DNA from 4 places in the Pseudoduganella albidiflava genome. Region 1 is predicted to be linked to each of the others. Evidence: predicted binding sites of a transcription regulator. Region 1 holds the regulator's gene; each other region holds the start of a gene.
What was found. The regulator sigma-54, encoded in region 1, starts transcription at its own class of promoters, with help from an activator protein. The targets are predictions, from matches to a motif close to TGGCANGNAANCTGCTTT.

Region 1 (4,718 bases):
ATCGGCGGCGCCGATCGCCAGCGCCGTCAGCGCGAGATAAAGGCCCAGCTTGCCGGGCGCGCGCGACAGGAAATAACTGCCGCCCACGTCCGGGAACAGCCCGATGTTCACCTCGGGCATTGCCAGCCGTGTGCGGTCGGTTACCACGCGCACGCCGCATTGCGGGCCGCCCTGGGCGATGCCCATGCCGCCGCCCATCACCACGCCATCCATCATGGCCACGTACGGCTTCGGGAAGCAGTGCACCAGGTAGTTCAGCGCGTATTCCTCGGTGAAGAAATCCTCGACCTGGGCGCTGCCGCCCTGCGGAGTGGCACCGCCGGCGGCATGGAAGAAGCGGATGTCGCCGCCGGCGCACAGCGCCTTGTCGGTGCTGCTGCGGATGACTACGGCCGCGATGTCATCGTCGTCGCGCCAGGCCAGCAACGCGCCGGTGATCGCCCGGATCATGTCGAGTGACAGCGAGTTCAATGTCCTGGGCCGGTCGAGCGTGATGAAGCCGGTGCCGTTACGCACCTTGGTATGGACGTGGTCGGTCATGGTGTCTCGCATCGTTGTCGTTATTGGCCTCATTCTAGCCATGGATGCGGCGTGTGTGACGTAAACCTTGGACCCGGACGTAACAAAGGGCGCATCGCGCGCCCTTCTGTTGTAGCGGTTGCAGCGGTGGCAGAACCGGAGCAGTTCTGCCACCGCGACCTGCGCCCGTCGTTATGCGGGCGATGCGGGGATCTCGGCCTCGCTCAGGTGCTTGATGGTTTCGTGGTTGTGGTTCTGCACTTTATCCTTGTGCTTCATGACCTGGCGGTCCAGCTTGTCGATCAGAGTATCGATGGCCGCATACAGATCCTGGGCGACACTTTCAACGAATACGGTCTTGCCCGACATGCGCAGATTGATTTCGGCTTTCTGTCTTTTCTCTTTCTCGGTGAGATTATCTACACTCAGGATCACACTTACATCGATCAGCTGATCGAAATGGCGTCTAACGCGTTCCAGCTTGTTCTGCACATACTCGCGAATGGCAGGGGTAACGTCGATATGGTGTCCACTGATGGTCAGATTCATACACACACTCCTAAAGAAGATATAACAGGTTCGTGCGTTATCCGCCAAAACAGGCAAGGCGGCGCAGAGGAACCCAAGCACTACCAGGATTTGCCGCAAGGGCTTGCAAAGGGGTTTGCAAATGCGCTTGCAACGAGCTGCTATAGCGATTTGCGGAGGCTGACCGGGGGAATTTTCAATGCTTCGCGATATTTGGCAACAGTGCGTCGCGCAATCACCATGCCTTGTTCACCCAGCATGTCCGCAATCTTACTGTCGGATAAAGGGTTCTTCGGGTCTTCGGCTCCTGTGAATTGCACGATCAGCGCCCGTATCGCAGTCGAGGATGCTTCCCCGCCAGCTTCGGTTGCAACGTGGCTGCCAAAAAAGTACTTCAACTCAAACATGCCATGCGGCGTCAGCATATATTTTTGAGTTGTTACCCGAGAGATAGTACTCTCGTGTAGGCCCAGTGTATCAGCTATTTCACGCAACACAAGGGGCCTCATTGCCACCGCGCCATGCGAGAAAAAGTTCTTCTGCCGTTCGACGATGGCCTGCGCCACGCGGAGGATCGTGTCGAAGCGCTGGCGCATATTCTTGATCAGCCACTTTGCTTCTTGCAGCTGTGCATTCATCTGCGTTTCGCCCTTGCCCTGCTTGAGCAGGCTGGCGTACAGCGCATTGACACGCAGGCGGGGCATCACGTCGTTGTTCAACGTGACGATCCAGCCGTTGCGCCCCCGCTTTACCACCACATCCGGTACCACGTAGTCTGACACGTCGGCCGCGAAGGCGGCGCCCGGATGCGGATTGCATTGGCGGATCACGGCCTGTGCTTCGCGCAGGTCTTCGTCGTCGCAGTCGAGCGCCTTCTTGAGCTTGTTGAAGTCGCGCTGGGCAAACCACTGCAAGTGTTTTTCAACGATGCACAGCGCCATGCGCCGCGTGACCAGCGGCACGCCGGGCATGCGCCGGATCTGCAGCGCCAGGCACTCGGACGCGTTGCGCGCGCCGATGCCCGGCGGATCGAAGCTCTGCAGCAGGTTGAGCGCGGTGCGCAATTCGCCGATCTCGATTTCCAGCTCTTCCGGCATGCGCTCGTGGATCTCTTCCAGGCTTTCCTCGAGGTAGCCGTTATCGTCGAGCGCATCGATGATCAGTTCCACCAGGCCCCGGTCGCGCGCCTCCAGCACGGTCACGCGCATCTGCTCCATCAGGTGCTCGCGCAGGCTGCGGTGGCTGGCTTCCAGCTGGGGACGGGAATCGTCGTCGTCCGGGCCCTTGCTGCTGCCGGCACTGCTCCAGTCGGTATCGCCGGCGCCGGTATCGAGGCCTTCGCCTTCGCCGCCATCGAACGGCTCGGGTTCCGGCGCGGCGGGCGTATCCTGCGGCGGCCCGCCTTCCGGTGGCGCCTCGCCGGTCCCCTGCGTCGTGTTGATCGCGCCATCGGCCAGCAGGCGCACCGAGCGGTCGAGCGGATCGTCGAGCCGCTCCAGCAGCGGGTTATCGGTCAGCAGCTGTTCCAGTTCCTGGTGCAGCTCCAGCGTGGACAATTGCAGCAGCCGGATCGACTGCTGCAATTGCGGCGTCAGCGCGAGGTGCTGGGAAGTACGCAGTTGCAAAGACTGTTTCATGGCTGATTAGGAGCTGGTTGAGGTCTGGTCAAGGCCGCTCACATGCGGAAATGTTCACCCAGATAGACACGACGTACGGACTCGTCGGCGATGATGTCGTCGGGCCGGCCGGAAGCCAGCACACTGCCCTGGTTGATGATATACGCCCGGTCGCAGATGCCCAGCGTTTCCCGCACGTTATGATCCGTGATCAACACGCCGATGCTGCGCTCCTTCAGGAAGCGCACGATGCGCTGGATCTCGATGACGGCGATCGGGTCGACGCCGGCAAACGGCTCGTCCAGCAGCACGAAGCGGGGATTGGTCGCCAGCGCGCGGGCGATCTCCACCCGGCGCCGTTCACCGCCGGACAGCGACAGCGCCGTGTTCTCGCGCAGCTTCTCGATCTGCAGGTCGGCCAGCAGCGCGTTCAGCCGCTCGTCGATCTCCGCCCTGGTGAGCGCCTTGCCGTTTACCTTCTGGATCTCCAGCACGGCACGGATGTTTTCTTCCACGGTCAGCTTGCGGAACACCGACGCTTCCTGCGGCAGGTACGACAGGCCGAGGGTGGCACGCTTGTGGATCGGCAGGGTGGAAATGTCGGTGCCATCGAGGTCGATGGTGCCGGCATCGGACGCCACCAGGCCCACGATCATGTAGAACGACGTGGTCTTGCCGGCACCGTTCGGCCCCAGCAGGCCGACCACTTCGCCGCATGCCACCTGCAACGACACGTCATGCACCACCTGGCGCTTGCCATAGCTCTTTTGCAGGCCGCGCACGATCAGCGTGCTGCTGCAATTTTCCTGCGCCTGCGCCATTTAATTCCCCGCTGCCGGCGCGGCCGGCGATTGGGTGGCGGAAGGCGCCGGGCTTGGCGGCGCGGTACGCTTGGGCTGGATCACCATCGTGCCGCGGCCGGCACCCGGCTTGTCGGCCCCGGTGCTGGTATTGCGCACGCTGAAGAACTCGCGGCGGCTGTCGTACGAAATGAATTCGCCTTCCACCTCGTCGCTCGGCTTGTTGCCTTCCAGGCGGCGGATCTTGGCCTTCGAATACATCTTCACCAGCTCGGCCTTTTCATCGTATTCGATGCGGTCGGCCTCGCCTTCCATCCACTGGTCGCCCTCGCCGTCGCGCTTCTGGCGGAACGCGACCTTCTTGCCGCCGCCGGTCAGCGTGGCCAGCTGGTAGCCCTCCGGCGAATAGGTGACCACGGCCTTGTCGGCCTTCATCCGCAGCGTGCCGCGCGTCAGCGTCACGTCGCCGGTGAAGGTGTACACCTGCTTGACGTCGTCCGCGTCGAGGCGGCCGTAATTGATCTCGGTAGGCTTGTACGAATCGGCCTTCTCGGCGGCGGCATAGCCCGCCGCGCCCAGCAGCACGAGGGCCGCCATCATGAGTTTCTTCATCTTCGATTCCTGTACGCTGTTCGTCTCGATGTTCATCTCGATGTTCATTTCGATGTTCATCTGGTTATTGTCGCGCCCGCGGCGGATACACGATGGTGCCGCGGCCCAGTTGCACCTGGCGCGTGGCATTGTTGGCCTGCATGCCGATGCCGGTGGCGGTGGCGCCGCCGCTTTCCATGCGCACCGGCAGGTCGGTTTCCATGCGGTCTTCCTCCGGGTAGATGACCAGCTTCTCGGTAACCATGTGCATGTCGCGCGTGGTGGGCGACGCGGCACGGTGGATGTCCACGTCCTTCGTCAGCGTGACGCGTGTGTTGTCCTGGTCGACCCGGGCATGCCGGGCACGGATATCCATCGGCGGCTTGTCGCCCGACAGGCTGCGCACCACGGGATTGTCGATCTCCGACGAGTCGTCGGACGGACGGTGCGTCAGCCTGTCGCCCGAAATGATGTAGCTGGGCTGGCCGGTTTCCGTCATGCGCACGTAGGAAAAGCGCTCGACGATGTTGTCCGGCTCGTCGACCTTGATGCCGGCGGCCATGTCCTCGCCGGCCCGGTTCATCAGCTCGAGCAGCCAGAACGAGCCCAGCGCGCCGAGCAGCGCGAGTATCATGCCGATCGACAGCCGGTAGCGGTGTGCGGT
Region 2 (4,718 bases), 1.3 Mb from region 1:
ACATCCGCATCCTCGAGGAAGAAGGGCTGGTGGACCGGGTAGCCCATGACACCGGCCCTTACCTGCAGCAGCGCTTCGGCAGCCTGGCCGCGCATCCGCTGGTCGGCACGGCCGACAGCCTGGGTTTCGTGGCCGGGCTCACGCTGGTCCGGCGCAAGGCCGCCAACGTGCATCAGCAGGTGAGGTTCGATCCGGCGCTGGGCGCGGGCATGCTGTGCCGCGCGCACATGTTCGACAACGGCGTGATCATGCGCGCCGTCGGCGACCGGATGATCATCGCGCCGCCGCTGGTGATGACACGCGACCAGGTCGACGAGATGATCCAGAAGATCCGCTTCTGCCTGGACCTGACGCTGGCCGATGCGATGGAGCGGGGCTGGCTGAGCTGAGCTGAGCGGAGCTGAGCGGCGGCCCCGCCGCTGTATGTTCGCTCCGGCCTGTACTGCTCTTTCGCCTGGCGTCTGCTTTCGCCTGGCGTCTGCTTACTCCTGTTTCCGCTTATGCCTTGGCGCCGGCGATGTGCGCCGGCTGCTCCTGCCGGTTCTTCAGCACCTGCGGCGCCAGCGAACCGATGATCATCCCGGCCAGCGCGGCCAGCAGGCCGGCCAGCTGGCCCGGGAACGCTTCGCCCCAGCTTGATATCTGCGGGAAGAACAGCACCCACACCAGGATGCCGGCACCGATCGACAGGATCGCACCCTGCGTGGTGGCGCGGCGCCAGTACAGCCCCATCACCAGCGGAATGAAGGCGCCCACCAGCGTCACCTGGTAGGCGGACGACACCAGTTCATAGATCGACGTGCCCTGCATGGCGATCGCGTACGCCAGCACCAGCGCGGCGAAGACCACGATCGTGACGCGCATCGCCAGCAGCTGCTGCTTGTCGCTCATGCCGGGGCGCAGGTTCTTCGGGATGTTTTCCACGAAGCTCGTCGATGGCGCCAGCAGGGTGGCCGACGAGGTGCTCTTGATGGCCGACAGCAGCGCGCCGAAGAACAGGATCTGCATCACCAGCGGCATCTTCGTCATCACGAAGGTGGGCAGCAGGCGCTGGTAGTCGTTCTTGGCCAGTTCCATCGCGCTGTCGCCCATCACCACGACCGCCGCCGCCACGATGAACATCGGCACGAAACCGAAAATGATGTAGCTGGCGCCGCCGATCACCGCGCCGGTGCGGGCGGTGGGCGCATCCTTGGCGGACATCACGCGCTGGAACACGTCCTGCTGCGGAATGCTGCCGAACATCATGGTGATCGCGGCGGCGAAGAAGAACACGATATCGGTGAAGGTGGGTTCCGGCAGCAGGCGCCACAGGTCGGCACGCTGCGCCATGTCCAGCACGTTGCCGGCGCCGCCCGCCAGGTCGGCCGCGAAGAAGGCGATGATCGTCATGCCCACCACCAGCACGATCATCTGGATGAAGTCGGTCACCGCCACCGCCAGGAAACCGCCGACCACCACGTAGATCAGCACGGCCAGCGTGCCGATCACCATGCCCGCCGCCGGCGCCAGCGCGCCGTTCGTCAGTACCGTGAACACGAGGCCCAGCGCGGTGATCTGCGCCGCCACCCAGCCCAGGTAGCTGAGGATGATCGCCACCGAGCAGAATACCTCGATGCCCTTGCCATAGCGCTGGCGGTAATAGTCGCCGATCGTCAGCAAATTCAGTTTATACAGTTTGGTGGCGAAGAACAGGCCGACCAGGATCAGGCAGGTGCCGGCGCCGAACGGGTCTTCGATCACGGCGTTCAGGCCGCCCTGCACGAATTTCGCCGGCACGCCCATCACGGTCTCGGCGCCGAACCAGGTGGCGAAAGTTGTCGTGATGACCATGATCAGCGGCAGGCTGCGGCCGGCGACGGCGAAGTCGCTCGTGTTCTTGATCCGCGTGCCCGCCCACATGCCGAGGCCCAGCGTTCCCAGGAGATAGAGCGCGACGAAAATGATCAGGGTGGTGTTCATGCGTTTGGAACTTTCGGGGGCGGAAAAATGCGGGCGGAAAATCCCGGATTATAAAGGCAGGATGCGGCCGCGGCAGCAACTTTACGGGCGATTGGCCACCGGATGTTGTAAGGGGGAACAGCCGGCCCGGCGCCGGTCGTCGGGAAACTTGACGCGCCCTGCCGGGCGCCGAGGCGGTGCGGGGCGTGGTGGACGTGGCATGGCTTATGCGAGATCAAAGCACACGAAGCATGCGCGTTTCGCGAGCCGCACGGCCAACCGGCCGGCGGTCCCACTTTCCCAAGGAGCCCATCATGAAACAGGTCTGGCAGTTGATCGGGGCAACGGTGCTGTCCGCCAGCGTGGCGGAGAGTGCGCAGGCGATACCGCTGTCCACGCTGCTTTCCGGCGGCACGCTGGGCGCAGGCGGCCTGGCGTTCACGAACTTCAGCGCCAGCTTTCGCGCGTCGGATCCGCTGCGCATTTTCGATCCCGCGGCGATCGATGTGACCGCGCTTGCCGGCGGGCCCGCTGCGGGGACCTGGCTGAGGTTCGAGGTGAGGGGCGGCGCGTTGACGGTACGGGGCGAGGGCGGCGGCGCACCGGCCTTCGCCGGCCTGCAGATGCGCTTTCGCGCGGCCGCGCTGGATCCCGCACGGTCTGGCGTGGTGCTGGCCACGCAGGGCAACGCGATCGACATGCGGCTGGAAAACCGTGGCGTCTATGTCGGCGATGCCGCCGGCAGCCCGGGCATCGCCGGCCCGGTGGCGTTGCCCGGCGCGCCATGGAACGGCAACTCCGCGGACTGGTATTTCCCCATGGGGGCGGTCCCGGCGGTGGAAGCTGCGGGCTTCCCGTCGCAGGCCGAGCTATGGATCCACAAGGATGCGCTGGTGTGGGCGACCGACCGGGCCCACACGGTGTCGCTGCTGGTATTCTCGCAGCGGTTCGACCTGGAAGTGCCCGAGCCCGGCAGCCTGCCATTGCTGGCGGTTGCCGGGCTCGCGGCCGCGGCCGTGCTCGGGAAGAAACGGCTGGCGCGGTAAGGCTGTGTCCTTGCCAGGCGGCGCCGGGTCATCGAAGCCACCCGGCGCCATTCCTGTACGCTTATTCCTTCAGTGCCGCGGCCAGTTCGGCCACCTTGGCGCCATCGGCACCTACCGCCTTTACTAGGCGCTTGCCGTAGTCGGCATCGGCCTTGTGGAAGTGCGACAGCATGGTGTACAGGCTTACCTGGTTTTTCACGCGCTTCAGGTCGCCGGACAGGTTGGCGATCAGGTCATCCTTGTCCTGTGCCGACAGTGCGCGGTAGTAGTCACCGGCCTGCTGGAAGTTCAGCGTTTTCGCGATGCGCTGCTGCTGCGTGGTGCCGGCCAGCGGCAGATTGCTGCCGCGGGCATTCGGGTCTTCGGCCAGGTTGGCGATGCGGCTCGGCTGGTAGTTCACCGTGCCCTTGCGGCCGTCGATGTTCATCGCGCCATCCTGCTGGTGGTTGCGCACCGGGACCAGCGGCTTGTTGATCGGCAGCGACTGGAAGTTCGCGCCCAGGCGGTGGAATTGCGTGTCCACGTACGAGAACAGGCGGCCCTGCAGCATGCGGTCTTCCGAAGCCTCGATGCCCGGCACCAGGTTACCCGGCGCCATCGCGACCTGCTCGGTGGCCTCGAAGAAGTTGTCCGGCACCTTGTTCAGCACCATCGTGCCCACCTTGCGCTCGGGGATGTCCGGCCAGGTCTTGGTGGCGTCCAGCGGATCGAAGACGAACTTGTCGAGGTCTTGCGGTTTCAGCACCTGCACCGTCAGGTCCCAGGTCGGGAACTTGCCCGCATTGATCGATTCATACAGGTCCACCGTGGCATGGCTGGTGCTCTTGCCCTGGATGGCGGGAATTTCCTGCGGGCGCAGGTTGCGCTCGCCCTGGCGCGACTTCCAGGCGAACTTGGCGTACACGTAGTCGCCCTTGGCGTTGACCAGCTTCAGCGCATGCACGCTGCTGCCGTTCATCTGGCGGTAGTTGGCCGGCGTGCCCCAGTTCGAGTACACGCGGGTCAGCATCGCCGTGGCTTCCGGCACGTGCGAGAAGAAGTCGAACACGCGTTCCGGTTCCTGCACGTTGGTCACGGGATCCGGCTTCAGCGCGTGGATCATGTCGGGAAACTTGATCGCGTCGCGGATGAAGAAGATCGGCAGGTTGTTGCCGACCAGGTCCCAGTTGCCTTCCTGCGTATAGAACTTGGTGGCGAAACCGCGCGGGTCGCGCGTGGTCTCGGCGCCCGACCGGCCCGGGATCACGGTGGAGAAGCGCACGAACACCGGCGTGACCGTGCCCTTGGCGAACAGCTTCGCCCTGGTCAGGTCGGACAGGTCGTCGGTGGTGGTAAAGGTGCCGTGGGCACCGGTGCCGGTTGCGTGCACCACGCGCTCGGGAATGCGCTCGCGGTCGAAGCGCTGCAGCTTTTGCACCAGGTGCACGTCCTGCAGCAGCGTCGGGCCGCCCGGGCCGGCGGTCTGGCTGTTCTGGTTGTCGCCCACGGGGGCGCCATTGTCTTTCGTCAGCGTTTGGGCATGGGCGCCGGTCGACAGCGACGTCAGCGCGGAAACGATGGCCATGGCGCACAGCAGTGCGCGGCCTGGCCTGGAAGCCATGAATTCCATATACTCTACCTATCAGATCGAATGTTTAAGGAAGGCTTATACTATCGATCGGTCTGTCATTATGGAAATTCATTGTCACTATCGATCTGATAGTTAATTCCTTATCGATTGCCTGGACACTA
Region 3 (4,718 bases), 360 kb from region 1:
CGACTCGTCCTCGTCGGGCAGGTGATGGGAATGCGAGTGGTTGGCATGCTCGGCATCCACTTCCGGGTGCAGCTTGCTCAGCGCGACTTCCTGCTCGAGCAGCTTAATGGCGTGGGCCGCCTCGGCAGCCGTGATCACGCCGCGCGTGTGACTCTTGCTCAAGACATCCAGGATGCGATGGGCATGTTCCTGGTACATCGTGACATCGGGCGATGTCTGGGATTTGAATGTGATTAACATGGCGCTTCCTGACATATTGTTTTAATGCTTCAACGATATCACGGCTTGCCGGCAAACCCCGGCGCGCATGCCGGCGCTTCAGTTCAGCTTGAATGAGCGGAGGAACATGTCGATGTTTTCCGCATCGACCGCCTTCTCGGGGCCGATGACGATTACCTGGTAGGCGCGTTTGTCGCGGGCCACGAACCTGCCATGCAGCTCCATCGGCCTGCCATTGCTCGCGCCATGGGCCTCGATGTCGATACCGCTGTCCCGCACGGCTTCCTTGGAGACATTGCCACCGATATTGCGCACCATGGCCGTGCGCATCGAGCGGACCGCCTGTTCGGCCTGGGTTGCGTCCGCGAGCGTGGCACTGCCGACGGCGAACATGGTGCCGTCGACTTCGGCCGCTGTCATCGTCATCGACGCTTCACGGCCATCGAGCGAGACCGTGCGGGTGTGCGTCGCCGGTTTGGCCGGGAAAAGCACGGAATACGGCGCGTCCGCCGCGCGGTAATCGCGCCAGTCGAACTTCGGGCTGCAGGCACTGACGACCGTGGCGAGCGCCACCGCCACCGGAATCGAAAAGGAAAGTCTCATGCACCGATGGTAGCAGCCTCCGAACCCCCGCGCCATCGGCATGCTGGTCCAGCGGGGCGTCACGACGAGCGCAGCACCCTGCGGAACTGAATGGCTTCGGCCACATGCTTGAACTGCACGGTATCCGAACCGGCCAGGTCGGCAATCGTCCGCGCTACCCGCAGTACACGGTGATAGGCCCGGGCCGACCAGTGAAATTGCAGCATGGCCTTGTGGAGCATGTCCTGGCCGGCCCGCTCGGGCTTGCAGTGCCTGTCGATCTCGCGCGAGGTAAGGTAGCGGTTGCTTTTGTCTTGCCGCGCCAGCTGCCGCTGGAACGCCGCTTCCACGCGGGCCGAGATGACTTGCGAAGACTCCCCATCCTCGGGGGCGTGCAGCATTTCCGTCGACACCGGGCCCACCTCGATCTGCATGTCGATGCGGTCCAGCAGCGGACCGGAGATCCGGTCCTGATAGCGGTTAATCGTGTCTTGCGAGCACTTGCACTGGCCGGAAAGCTGCCCGTGGTAGCCGCACGGGCAAGGGTTCATGGCCGCCACCAGCTGGAACCGCGCCGGGAACTCGGCCTGGCGGGCGGCGCGCGAGATCGTCACGCGCCCGGACTCGAGGGGCTCGCGCAGCACTTCGAGCACGCGGCGGTCGAATTCCGGCAATTCGTCGAGGAACAATACGCCGCAATGTGCCAGCGAGATCTCGCCGGGGCGCGGCACGCTGCCGCCGCCCACCAGCGCCACGCCCGACGATGTGTGATGCGGTGCGCGAAACGGGCGCATCTTCCAGGCCGCCGCGGTGAACGAGCCCGTCAGCGACTGCACCGCGGCCGCTTCCAGCGCTTCATCGTTTGTCATCGACGGCAGCAGGCCGGCGAAACGCGAGGCCAGCATGGTCTTGCCCGCGCCGGGCGGGCCCACCATGATGATGCTGTGCCCGCCCGCGGCAGCTACTTCCAGCGCCCGCTTGGCATGCCACTGCCCTTTGACTTCGGCGAAATCGGGGTGCTCGGCGCGCGCCGGTTGCAGTGCCGGGCGGTGCCGCGCCAGCCGGACGGTATCGTCGGCCGCGCAGAAGTGGTTGCACACTTCCAGCAGCGTGGCCGCCGGGAAGATTGCCGCGCCATCGACCAGCGCCGCTTCGTCCGCGTTCGCCAGCGGCAGGATGAAGGCGCTGTGCGCGCGTGCCCGCTGCATCGCGAACGTCATGGCCAGCGCGCCGCGGATCGGCCGCAACTCGCCGGTCAGCGACAGTTCACCGGCGAATTCATAACGCGCCAGGGGAGGGGAGGGGATCTGGCCGGAGGCGGCCAGGATGCCGATCGCGATCGGCAGGTCGAAGCGGCCGGATTCCTTGGGCAGGTCGGCCGGCGCCAGGCTGACGGTGATGCGGTGGTTGGGCATCTCGAAGCCCGCGTTGACGATGGCGGCGCGCACGCGGTCGCGTGCTTCCTTGACTTCCGTTTCCGCCAGCCCGACGACGTGGAAAGCCGGCAAGCCGTTGGCGAGATGGACTTCGACGCTGACTTCCGGCGCTTCGATGCCGTTCAGCGCACGGCTTTTCAGGACGGCCAGGCTCATGATTCCCCGCTACAAGCTGTGGATGAAGAAGACGATCCTGCATCCTAGGCGCTTGCGGCGGGCGCGGCCTTGCGCCGCGATAAAGGAGAAAAATCCGCGAAAAGTCGTTACAGCGGCGCCTTCTCGGCGGCGATCTTCGCCTCCAGTTCGGCCAGGCGGGTTTCCAGCAACTCCAGGCGGTTGCGGGTCTTGGCCAGCACCTGGGCCTGGATGTCGAATTCCTCCCGCGTTACCAGGTCCAGCTTGGAAAAGCCCTGGGTCATCATCGCCTTGACGTTGCGCTCGATATCCTTGGCGGGCGAATTTTCGATGACGTTGTTGATCTTGGATTGCAGGTCGGTAAAGAAGGCGTTCATGTCCACGATGGGCTCCAGGTGAGGTTTTTCGCACAAATGCACCACAATGGTGCCAGTACGAAGATTATTTGGTGCGAAACAGGCGTCGCGCAGCGCGGCTCGGCTATCAGCTCAGCAACTATTTGCTGGCACGCATTCTGCTTTAGCTAAAGGGACAACGAGTCAGACGAATTTTAAACCGCAATAAAAGTTCACTCAAAAGGAAATCGCCATGTCATACCCGAGCAAGCGCTCCGCCCTGTCCATCGCCGTACTGTTCGCGTGCATCGCGGCAGGCCAGGCCCAGGCACAGGAAGCCGCCGCGACACCCGAGGCGAAACCGGACAATGAGATCAGCTTTAACGCGGCCGTTACCAGCGATTACCGTTACCGCGGTATTTCGCAAACCCGCCTGAAACCGGCACTGCAAGGCGGCGCCGACTGGGTCAACAACCCGACAGGCTTCTATGCCGGCACCTGGCTGTCCACCATCAAGTGGGTCAAGGACGGCGGCGGCGACGGCAGCGTCGAATGGGACGTGTATGCCGGCAAGCGTGGCGACATCGGTTCCGGCTTTACGTACGACGTGGGCGGCCTGGGCTATATCTACCCCTCGAACTCCCTGTCGACCAGCGCGAACACGTTTGAATTGTACGGGCAGGTCGGCTTCGGCCCCGCCACCCTGAAATATTCCCACTCGCTGACCAACCTGTTCGGCTTCGCCGACAGCAAGAACAGCCAGTACCTGGATGCTTCCGTCAACCAGGAGCTGGGTGGCGGCTTCATCCTGAACCTCCACGTGGGCCACCAGAAAGTCAAGAATAACGGCTCGGCCGATTACACCGACTGGAAAGTGGGCGTCACCAAGGACTTCGGCGTTGCCACGGTATCGCTGGCCTATGTCGATACCAATACCGAAGCGTACGTCGCACCGAACGGCAAGAACCTGGGCAAATCAGGCGCCGTGCTGACCCTGTCCAAAACTTTCTGAAACACAAAACGAGGCCTGCCATGAAAATGATTACCGCCATCATCAAGCCGTTCAAGCTGGACGAGGTGCGTGAAGCCCTGTCCGCGATCAACGTGCAAGGGATAACCGTGACCGAAGTAAAAGGCTTTGGTCGCCAGAAAGGCCACACGGAGCTGTACCGCGGCGCCGAATACGTGGTCGACTTCCTGCCCAAGACCAAGATCGAAGCGGCGGTCGACGACGCAATCGTCGAGCAGGCCATCGAAGCCATCGAAACGGCCGCCCGTACCGGCAAGATCGGCGATGGCAAGATTTTCGTGTACAACCTGGAACAGGTCATCCGTATCCGGACCGGCGAAACCGGCAACGATGCGCTTTAACTTAACGATGCGTCAAAGGGGAAATCGATGAAAAAAACGATAACGAAATGGCTGGCCGGGGCAGCCATGCTGATGGCGTTCAGCGCGGCGCCGGCCTGGTCTCAGGAAGCGGCGCCGGCCGACGCGCCTGCCGCCACCGCCACCGCCACGGCGCCTGCCGCCGTTGACACAGCACCCGCGGCGGCACCAGCGGCCGCGGCACCCGCCGCAGCCGAAGCAGCACCGGCCGCCGCGCCCACGCCACACAAGGGCGACACCAGCTGGATGTTTGTCTCCACGCTGCTGGTCATCATGATGTCGATTCCCGGCCTGGCGCTGTTCTACGGCGGCCTGGTGCGCTCGAAGAACATGCTGTCCATCCTGATGCAGATCTTCACGATCTTCTCGCTGATCATCGTGCTGTGGTGCCTGTATGGCTACTCGATTGCGTTCACCGAAGGCAATGCGTTCTTCGGCGGATTCGGCCGTGCGCTGCTGAACGGCATCTATGACCCCGTCGCCGGCACGTTCGCCTATGCGGCAACGTTCAGCAAGGGCGTCGTCATTCCCGAATTTATCTTCGTCGCCTTCCAGGGCACGTTTGCCGCCATCACCTGCGGCCTGATCGTCGGTGCCTTCGCCGAGCGCGCGAAATTCGCCG
Region 4 (4,718 bases), 2.4 Mb from region 1:
AGGGCGAGGGGCCGGCACTGCTGATGATCCACGGGCTGGGCGGGCACATGGCGCACTTCACCTACGAAGTGGCCCGGCAGCTGTCGCACCATCACCGCGTGATCACGGTCGACCGGCCCGGTTCCGGCTATTCGAGGAGAAGGCCCGGCACCGCGGCCGGCCTGCGCGAACAGGCCGCCGCGCTCGCCGAGCTGATCGACCGGATGGAACTGGAGTATCCGCTCGTCGTCGGGCACTCGTTTGGCGGTGCCGTGGCGCTGGCGCTGGCGCTGGATTACCCGGAACGGGTGGCCGGCCTGTCGCTGCTGGCGCCGCTCACGCACCTGCCCGACGACACGCCGCCGGCGTTTCGCGTGCTGGCCATGCGTTCGCCGCTGCTGCGCCGGCTGGCCGCGTGGACGGTGGCCACGCCGGGCGCCATCGCGCGGGGCGGCGCGGTGCTGGAACAGTTGTTCGGTCCGGATCCGGTGCCGCATGATTTCTCGACACGGGGCGGCGGCCTGCTGGGCCTGCGGCCGGGCCAGTTCCTGGCGGCGGCGGAGGACATGCAGGCGCTGGCCGGGCAATTGCCCGCCTACAGCAGCCGCTACGGCGAATTGCGCATGCCGGTGGCGGTGCTGTTCGGGCGCGATGACCGCATCCTGCCGTGGCGTGAACATGGCGAGGCGCTGGCCTGCAAGGTGCCGCATGCGGTGCTGGAAGTGGTCGAGGGCGGACACATGCTGCCCATTGCCCAGCCGGACTTGACGGTGCAGTTCATCCGGGCTGCCGCGGCGCGATAGGAAAGCAAGCCGGTCGGAAGCGCCAGGCGCCTTCATAAAGGCGCTGTTCGCGTTGAATAGCCTTGCCGGTGGTCACGGAACTTTTTTGCATGCCGAGCGCGACAATGAGCCGACGACCCTAAGCTGGTGCCACGGCAATGCGCAACCATTGCCGCGGTGTCGTCAGCTCGGCGGCATCGAGCACACGCAGCCAGCCGGTGTAATTGGCCAGGTAGCGGCTCGCCACGCCGTTGAACCGCCGCAGCCAGGTCTTGAAGCGGCTATGCCATCCGTTGACACCCTGGATATGCAGTGCGCCGCGCGCACGAATGCCGGCACGCACATTGATCGCTTCGTGCGTGATGCCGGCCTGCTTCGCGAAAGCACAGTAGGCCTTGGCGGCATCGGTCACGAGCAGCACATCTGGCGCCAGCACAGGCTTCAAGTGCTTCATCAACTGGCCGGCGCTGACCGGGCCGCGGCCCGTGACGAAGTCACACGTTTGCCGGTTGCGGTCACGCGCCACGAGGATGCAGTCCAGCTCGCTGCTGATGCCGCGCCGGCTGGCCTTGCCGCCGCGTTTGCGGGGCGGACGGTCCAGGTGGCGCGAGCCCTTTTGTGATTCCAACAAATAAGTTTCATCGGCCTCGACGATGCCTGATAGCTGCGGACGGGGCGCCCGGAGCAAGGCGGCGATGAAACGGTGGCGCCATCGAAAGCTGGTCGACTTGGCCACCGCGACGCGGCTAGCCGCCGAGCGTACGGGGATCGACTCGATCAGGCACTGAAGATAATGCAGCCATTTGTCGCGCAGGCGCAGACGGGCAAGGGGTGTGCCGGTCAAGGCGTTGAAGCTGCGCCGGCACAGCACGCAGCGATATCGCTGCAAGCCACTGGCCTGTCCGCAACGGTGGGAACGCTGGCATCCGCAATAGGGACATGGCGGCCTCCCGGCGGCTTCCTCGATCAGTCGATGGCACTGGCCTGGCTGCTCGACGCTGGCCAGAAAACCCTGCAGCAACGTGACCTGATCTTCTGAAAGCTGTTGCTGCATCAACGCTTCGATCAGTACTCCAACCTCCGCCGTGCCCATGTCGCCTCCTGATATACATGAAGTAACTCAACAGAAGGTCAGACAGTGATTCCGGCGGGAAGTTGCCCCAATTAGCGCGCACAGCGCCTTCATAAAAAAAGCCGGGCAAAGCCCGGCTCAGTGTAAAGATTTCCGACAGCGCGGCCGGAACAGCCGCCGGCAGGCGCCGGCGGCCGGTCCATCAACGCTGCTTGCGGCGGCGCAGTGCCGCCAGCGTCAGCATGCCGGCGCCCATCATCAGGTACGTGCTTGGTTCCGGAACCGGCGAGGTCAGGCCGTAGAAGTTGCCAGTGCCGACGACGTGGTTCATGTCGCCAGGATACGGCTGCGTGAAGCTGGTCGAGAACGACATGTCGGCGCCGTCGATCTGCGCGTTGGTGTCGAAGTATTGCGCAGCGACGCCGCCCACCACGTCCAGCTGGCCCAGGCCGCTCAGGTTCGGCGGCATTTGCGAATTCAGCGTGCCTTGCAGCGTGGCGCCGTTGTACTCGTGGCCTTCCAGGGACAGCCACAGGGTGCCCAGGCCGACGTTGCCGTCGTTCATGGTCAGCGGATCGTACGGGTTGATCGTCGACGGGCCGTCGTTCATGAAGATGTTGACGAAGCCACCGGTGTACTTGGTGATCGCGCCATCCATCGACACGGGCGTATAGCCGCCGAAGACGATCGTCAGTTCGCAGTTGGGGCAGAACTGGGCCTGGCCGGTGCCGTTCATCGTCGAGATGATGCCATAGCCGCGGGCCGTGCCATCTTCCTCGAAGATCTGGTGCATCTGCACCGACGACGACGAGAAGTCGATGCCGTAGTCGGGATCCCAGGTTACGCCACCGACGGTTTGCGGTGCGGCGGATGCGGCACCGATCGACGAAATTGCTACTGCCAATCCCAGCAGTGTAGTTTTCATTTTGCTCACGTATGGCTCCAAGTTGATTAGTTTAACTACGAACATTTTTTTATTTTTTGTATAAGCTTATGCAAAGTTCATGCCTTCGCTCAGCCGCAGCAAACTAAACCTTTGATTTTACGTAAGACGATTTCTTATAAATTCATTAAGGAAATTGAAGGATTGGCTGCACTGTAAAGTTTGTCGACAGCTGTTCAGCCCAGCCCTGCGACCGGTCCGACGGCCGGTAGCGCGATCCCTGCTCATCAATAAAATGGATGGGCTGAAATCGCTGTAAAATTTTTCGACACAGGTCAGCGCCCGCAGGCGTTGGCGGCCAGGTCCGCCAGCGTCACCTGGCCGAAACGTTCCAGCAGCAGCGCTTCGGCGGCGCGCATCGCGTCGCCCAGGGTGGCGTTGACGGCACGCTCGATGAGGCAATCGGCATGTTCGTCCGTGGTGCCCAGGGCGAACACCGGCGGGTCGCCCAATGCATGGTGGATGTCGCGCAACGTGATGGCGTGCAGCGGCCGGGCCAGCACCCATCCGCCGCCATGGCCCTTGCCCGACTGCACATAGCCTTGCTCTCGCAAGCCGGCCATCGTGCGGCGCACCACGACGGGATTGGTGTTCAGCATGGCGGCGATCGTGTCGGAGGTGGCGGGGGCGTCCAGGCTATCCATATGGATCAGCACATGGAGCATGCGGGAAAGGCGGCTGTCGTGTCTCATGCCGCGATGATACCAGCGGTGCAGGGTAGCAAAGGCTTGCCGGTCCACTGGCTTGCCAGCGTTCGGGCTTGCCGGCGTAGAGGCTCGTCCGTGTACAGCCTTGCCGGCTTCCCGCTAGTTGGGCAGCGCCGGCCAGCAAGCCTGCGCACGGGGGCCGGCGTGGCGCCCCGCATTGAGCGACAGGTCGTGGGCCGCGCGCTGCCGCGGAGCTGGAATGGCGGCGCTTGCCGGCGACGGTGGCAAATCCGGGGCCTTCGGCGGGGCCGTCGATGGTGCCGATGGTGCCGATGATGCCGATCGTGCCGGTGCCGTGACAAGCGCTGTTCCGGCCCTCGAGGCTGCCGCCGTTTCATGCGCTGCCGTATATTCCGCCGCCCCGGCTGGTTCATCCATCGCAAGCCGCCCGGCTGCCGGGCCGTCGTCGTCGAGCATGCCGCTGGCTGTCCAGCGAGCCGCCTGGCCGGTTCGGAACAGGCGCCCGCCCGGTACCAGCGGGTGCGTGGCGAAGCGTGCGGCCGTCAGGTCGGGGCGGTGCAGGTAGCCTCGTGCCAGCCCGGCGCCGCCCGCGTGCAATTCCCCCATGACGCCGAGCGGTGCGGGCTCGCCGTGAGCATCGAGCACGTAGGCGGCCATGTCCGGCAGCGGCTGCCCGATCGTGCCCGCCGCCTGCGCCGCGCCAGCCGGACCGGATGCGCGGCATGTCAGGTACACGCCGGTTTCGGCGCTGCCGCGCATCGCCAGCAGCCGCGGCCCGCCGCCCGGCGCCGCGTGCGGGGCGCTGGAAGGCCCGGCCGCCGCTTCGCCACGCACGATCACGTAGCGCAGCCATGGCGAATCGATGCCGTCGAACGCATGGCCTTCCCGGGTCAGGATGGTCACCCGTTCGTCGCGCACCAGGCGGGCGATTGCGGCCGGCGTGCGTTCCCGCGCGGCCACGATGACGGCGCGGGCCCCCGACACCAGCGCACCCCACAGCTCCCACAGGAACAGGTCGGCGGCCGGCGACGCGCACACTGCCCAGGCATCGGCCGGGCTGGCATCGATCCAGCGCGCCGCGGCATCGAACAGCCGGGTGAGGTTACGGTGCTCCAATGCCACGCTGGCGCCGCCGTCGCCACGGACGATCCAGGCCAGGTGCGCCGGCCCCACCGCCGACGCCGGGTTGGCGCGCGGCATCGATTGCCACGGACCCGGCCCGTCCAGCCGCAGCACGGTGGCGATGCTGGCCGGGGCGGGCACCTCCCGCACCG

Region 2: a site for sigma-54 is predicted at 2,158-2,175, ahead of EYF70_RS00875 (PEP-CTERM sorting domain-containing protein). Genes of this name have one in related genera too.
Region 3: a site for sigma-54 is predicted at 2,876-2,893, ahead of EYF70_RS24815 (TorF family putative porin). Genes of this name have one in related genera too.
Region 4: a site for sigma-54 is predicted at 2,826-2,843, ahead of EYF70_RS16110 (PEP-CTERM sorting domain-containing protein). Genes of this name have one in related genera too.

Annotation. Positions count from the first base shown of each region.
Region 1 covers NZ_CP036401.1:6,321,589-6,326,306, forward strand. The annotation lists gene EYF70_RS26295 (enoyl-CoA hydratase/isomerase family protein) at 1-540, opposite strand, end outside; gene hpf (ribosome hibernation-promoting factor, HPF/YfiA family) at 712-1,068, opposite strand; gene EYF70_RS26305 (RNA polymerase factor sigma-54) at 1,209-2,684, opposite strand; gene lptB (LPS export ABC transporter ATP-binding protein) at 2,723-3,484, opposite strand; gene lptA (lipopolysaccharide transport periplasmic protein LptA) at 3,485-4,135, opposite strand; gene lptC (LPS export ABC transporter periplasmic protein LptC) at 4,140-4,718, opposite strand, start outside.
Region 2 covers NZ_CP036401.1:208,510-213,227, forward strand. The annotation lists gene EYF70_RS00865 (aspartate aminotransferase family protein) at 1-389, shown strand, start outside; gene EYF70_RS00870 (high affinity choline transporter 1) at 499-1,962, opposite strand; gene EYF70_RS00875 (PEP-CTERM sorting domain-containing protein) at 2,256-2,987, shown strand; gene EYF70_RS00880 (catalase) at 3,049-4,587, opposite strand.
Region 3 covers NZ_CP036401.1:5,961,760-5,966,477, reverse strand. The annotation lists gene EYF70_RS24835 (DUF1840 domain-containing protein) at 1-240, opposite strand, end outside; gene EYF70_RS24830 (hypothetical protein) at 319-822, opposite strand; gene EYF70_RS24825 (YifB family Mg chelatase-like AAA ATPase) at 882-2,393, opposite strand; gene EYF70_RS24820 (accessory factor UbiK family protein) at 2,501-2,755, opposite strand; gene EYF70_RS24815 (TorF family putative porin) at 2,961-3,719, shown strand; gene EYF70_RS24810 (P-II family nitrogen regulator) at 3,740-4,078, shown strand; gene amt (ammonium transporter) at 4,106-4,718, shown strand, end outside.
Region 4 covers NZ_CP036401.1:3,902,936-3,907,653, reverse strand. The annotation lists gene EYF70_RS16120 (alpha/beta fold hydrolase) at 1-782, shown strand, start outside; gene EYF70_RS16115 (IS1595 family transposase) at 901-1,854, opposite strand; gene EYF70_RS16110 (PEP-CTERM sorting domain-containing protein) at 2,036-2,758, opposite strand; gene EYF70_RS16105 (Rrf2 family transcriptional regulator) at 3,052-3,468, opposite strand; gene EYF70_RS16100 (non-ribosomal peptide synthetase) at 3,583-4,718, opposite strand, start outside.